DNA from 2 places in the Pectobacterium cacticida genome. Region 1 is predicted to be linked to the other one. Evidence: predicted binding sites of a transcription regulator. Region 1 holds the regulator's gene; the other holds the start of a gene.
The links. The regulator CRP, encoded in region 1, controls carbon source genes, mostly activating them, when cyclic AMP is high. The targets are predictions, from matches to a motif close to ATGTGANNNNNNTCACAT.

Region 1 (2,462 bases):
TCGGCGATATCGCGCTCAGAGAAACGTTATGACAACGTTCTAATTTCGTAGCTGTGTGTTACCTTAACAATATTACTCAACATTAGCGCTACTGAGCAGTATTTTTCCGCTGATAGTGCAGCAGCGCGTTCAACAGCATTATCGGTCAGATTTTTGCCCGTAACGATAAAATGCAGATTGATATGAGTAAATAAACGCGGCGTTTCAGACCGTCGCTCTGACGTTAATCTCACCTCACAGTCGGTCATATCATTACGCCCTTTTTGCAGAATCGACACTACATCGATCGCGCTACACCCTCCAACCGACATCAACACCATTTCCATCGGGCTGGGCGCTTTATCACCGGAATTACCATCCATCAATATCTGATGCCCTGACGCGGACTCCCCCAGAAACGTTAAACCCTCAACCCATTTCACCCGAGCTTGCATGATGCTTCCCCGCTAAAATTTTTTTGAAAACTTATATCTTAACTGTACAAAAGTCAGCAAAATTCGGCGCGTTGTCATACTGACGCGAGACAACACAAGACACATCCTCAAAGCTGTGTTAAAACAAAAATAGAATAGACTGTTTCTGGACGCCCCCTGAAACGAAGAAGATGATGGCGTAACCAAACATACCTCAGTTATGTTTACGGTGCGGCAAGACAGCAACCGGAAATCAGGGGGTACAATGGTTCCAGTATATTCCCTGACATCATTCTGCCTAGACTAAATTTTATTTTTAGCAGTTAAACGCGCCGTACAGGGAACTCTGACCCCTGTAATTTGCGTAGTAAATTACAACAGAGGATGATAGCGAATGGTTCTCGGCAAACCGCAAACAGACCCAACTCTCGAATGGTTCCTTTCCCATTGTCACATCCATAAGTATCCATCGAAGAGCACGCTGATTCACCAAGGTGAAAAAGCAGAAACGCTTTACTATATCGTTAAAGGCTCTGTCGCAGTGCTAATCAAGGATGAAGAAGGCAAGGAAATGATCCTTTCCTACCTCAATCAAGGCGATTTTATTGGTGAGCTTGGCCTATTCGAAGAAGGTCAGGAACGCAGCGCCTGGGTCCGAGCGAAAACAGCTTGTGAAGTTGCAGAAATTTCTTATAAAAAATTCCGCCAACTTATTCAAGTCAATCCAGATATTCTCATGCGTCTATCTGCTCAAATGGCAAGTCGCCTCCAGGTAACTTCAGAAAAAGTGGGCAATCTTGCCTTCCTTGATGTCACTGGCCGTATCGCACAGACTCTACTTAACCTGGCCAAACAGCCTGATGCCATGACACACCCAGATGGCATGCAAATAAAAATTACTCGCCAGGAAATTGGACAAATCGTTGGCTGTTCACGTGAAACCGTGGGGCGTATTCTAAAAATGTTAGAAGATCAGAATCTGATTTCTGCTCATGGTAAAACGATTGTCGTTTATGGCACTCGCTAACGCCTTGTAAATCGGCATAGGGCGCAGTTCTTATGAACTGTGCCCCTCCGCGTCACCCGGCATGCGGGTCCGCACCGGGCGGTTTGGGAAGTTGAGGCCAAGAGATGAGGCACTCCCAGACTGTCGAGCCATTGCTGGGTTAAAATACCCTATTGAATAGTTTGGCACTGTATCTCCTCCCGCAGCGGCTGTTGAGCCACCGTCGCACTGACTCCCATTGCACATAACGCCCAGTTCACCGTCTTACCACTCTTCCATTGCTTGAGCTGGATTGCCCTGAGCCGATGTATCCAGCTCGCCGCCAGACTCTTGGCGTTTGCGCTCCCCCTCACGCAAGTGCACTTCGCTTCATTCGTTGTGTTGTGATCAACTTATGGCAGGACTTTCCCCCGCAGGAATGTGCTCATGCTGGGCGCAGCACAGCAAAAAGCCCCTGTCTTGCGACAGGGGCTTTCCACTTGTTTGATGCCTGGCAGTTCCCTACTCTCACATGGGGAGACCCCACACTACCATCGGCGCTACGGCGTTTCACTTCTGAGTTCGGCATGGGGTCAGGTGGGACCACCGCGCTATCGCCGCCAGGCAAATCTGTTTCATTCCGACCGTTACTTAACATGACTCCCTTCTTTGTCATCTCCGTAACCATCAGAACCAATCCTAAAACAAGCTGAATATCGTTCTCTATGCGTCTTTCATCTCTCAAAACACCTTCGGTGTTGTAAGGTTAAGCCTCTCGGGTCATTAGTACTGGTCAGCTCAACGTATCGCTACGCTTACACACCCAGCCTATCTACGTCGTCGTCTTCAACGGCCCTTCAGGGGCATCTTGTGCCCAGGGAAGACTCATCTCGAGGCAAGTTTCCCGCTTAGATGCTTTCAGCGGTTATCTCTTCCGCACGTAGCTACCGGGCAATGCAATTGGCATCACAACCCGTACACCAGCGGTGCGTTCACTCCGGTCCTCTCGTACTAGGAGCAACCCCTCTCAATCTTCCTACGCCCACGGCAGATAGGGACCGAAC
Region 2 (2,462 bases), 100 kb from region 1:
TGCACATCCTGTGGTTCTATGCGCAGTAAGATGTGTGGCGATGCGGCCATTACCGCAGCCTGTACATGATTTAATGCGTCTGAGAAGGCGCGGGTTTTCGCGTCACCATGGCCTTTAACCCTAACGGTGGTAGTGAACTGTTCTTTCATGGTTATGTGCCGTATTTTTTCAACCATGCCAGAACCAAACGCTCACCTAACTCCTCTTTATCCATAAAACCAAAGCCAAGTACTGTGCAACCTTCATTAATAGCGGTCACGCCTTCTTCCACGGAACGCATACCGTATTTGGCTTTATAGCCATACTTATTTTGTGCGGTGATGGCCCCGGCACCACCACTGCCACAAAATGAAATACCGAAGGTGGCGCCCTCTGCTTTCATCACGTCACCCAATTTCATATCAGCCGCGACGCCGGGTACGACGACCGCTCGGCCACCGGCTTTTTCTACCCCCGCCGCCACTTTTTGGCCTTTACCCAACCGATCGCCAATCACTACCGTAATTTGTCCCATTTTTTGCTCCTTAAGTGTTGTTTTTTGCTACCTCGAAATGGACGGATAACAGCCAGGCTTCTTCTTCTGGGAGGTTGCCAAACGCCGTTACTATTTCCTGGGCCAGGTTCATTGACGAGGGGGAAATCTCGTCGAACAGGCTGGCGTCTACGTCCGGCAACGGCTCACCGGTTACAGACCGATGGGCCATCGCCCGCACGTGGGAAGTCAACATCTGTTGCTGAACCGCATTCGGTACGATGTTGTGCTTGCCCAGCAAGCTATAGACTCGCGTTAGCATATGCTCGGCCAGCGTTGCTGTTTTCTCCGCCCGATTTCCAACGTTGTTCATTACTGCTCCGTTATTTACACGTTTACCACTACGAGTGGCTTCGGTTTAAAACTAACGCGGCGAGTTAATAGTTTGTAGCGAGGAATTTTCCGTTTCGAAGTGGAAAGGCTAATGCCTTTAGTGATATAAATCTAATTTATTGATTTTGTCGGATAATTAAACTGTTTTAATGATTAATTATGGATAAATATAATGATAAATGGCGAAATTAAAGAGGCTAAAAAAGTTTCATGTGAGATAAGAATTTGAAAAGTATAATATTTAGTTATGGCTGTGGCGAATTTTGGCCGCTATCAGGCGCTATGGGTTACCTCCTTTCTGCAAATTCCCTTGTCATGTCCTTATTTTCTTACCTAATTGGCATAACAAAAATGAATAGTCGTTGACTTTCTTGTTAATGATAATAAAAATCATTTCATTCTCGCCATGCTGAGTGAATGCTGTGAACCGTTCTGACGCTATCTGTCCTCATCAGTCTGACATATTGGATGTTCAACAGATTTATCAAGACCACCATACTTGGTTACAGTCGTGGTTGCGGCGGCGCTTAGGGTGTTCGCAGCAGGCCGCCGATCTGGCACAGGATACGTTTTTACGTTTGCTCTGCCAGCGTCAGGACGAGCGCATTCGAGAACCGCGCGCCTGGCTGACGACCGTAGCTCACGGTCTGGTGGTAAATCACTGGCGGCGAAAAGAGATTGAACATGCCTATCTGCGGGTGTTAGCGGAACAAGAATTCACGTTCTCCCCCTCGCTTGAGCACCAGGCTATGGTCGTCGATGCGCTGTTAGTCATCGATCGGATGTTGGCGACATTGCCCAGTAAAGTGCGTCAGGCATTCTTACTGGTGCATCTGGAGGGGCTAACGTATCGGCAGGTCGCAGAACGTTTGGCCGTATCCGAGCGGATGGTAAAAAAATATATGGCGCAGGCAATGCTGAGTTGCCTATTGTGTCAGGAGTTATGATTTCTTCTCTCTCGTCGTCTATTCCCAACGCTGTTTTTCATGCCGCCGCCGAGTGGTATGCCACGCTGTATGATGAAGCCTGTTCCGAAGACGATCGTCAGGCCTGGCAACAATGGTTGGCGCAGGACGAAAGCCATCGGCGTGCCTGGCAACGGGTCGAACAGATCCACGCCCGTTTTCATGCCGTAGACGGTCAGTTAGCCTCTTCGGTATTGGGCAAACGCGGCGCGCAACGGCGGCGTATATTAAAATTAGCCGCGTTTGCCTGCCTAACCGGTAGCGTGGGTTTTAGTCTGCCGTGGGAAAGTTACGCAGCCGATTATCGCACGGGAACGGGGGAAACACGTAAACTCAGCATCGAACCTGGTATGACTGTCTGGCTGAATACGGATTCGGCCCTGAATCAGCAAGGTAATCCGGCATTGTCCCAGCCGTTGACGTTTCAGTTACTTACCGGCGAATTGCTGCTAGACAACCAAACTACACGTGCTGTTCGGCTGACCACGCCGCATGGCGAACTCGCCGCAGCGCATTCCTGCCAGTTGGCTTTGCGCTATACCTCGGCGCAGAGTGTGCTCTCGGTGTTTAGCGGTGAGGTGATGTTAAAAGCGGCCCGATCCGCTGCACGGCGGGTGATGACGGGTCAGCAG

Region 2: a site for CRP is predicted at 964-981, ahead of RFN81_RS02800 (glycine dehydrogenase). Genes of this name have one in related genera too.

What each region holds. Positions count from the first base shown of each region.
Region 1 covers NZ_CP133656.1:495,644-498,105, reverse strand. Annotated here, with positions in the region: gene RFN81_RS02345 (OsmC family protein) at 27-434, opposite strand; gene crp (cAMP-activated global transcriptional regulator CRP) at 808-1,440, shown strand; rRNA gene rrf (5S ribosomal RNA) at 1,908-2,023, opposite strand; rRNA gene RFN81_RS02330 (23S ribosomal RNA) at 2,161-2,462, opposite strand, start outside.
Region 2 covers NZ_CP133656.1:596,788-599,249, forward strand. Annotated here, with positions in the region: gene RFN81_RS02790 (DUF4312 family protein) at 1-149, opposite strand, end outside; gene RFN81_RS02795 (SFCGS family glycine-rich protein) at 152-514, opposite strand; gene RFN81_RS02800 (glycine dehydrogenase) at 525-845, opposite strand; gene RFN81_RS02805 (sigma-70 family RNA polymerase sigma factor) at 1,288-1,812, shown strand; gene RFN81_RS02810 (DUF4880 domain-containing protein) at 1,809-2,462, shown strand, end outside.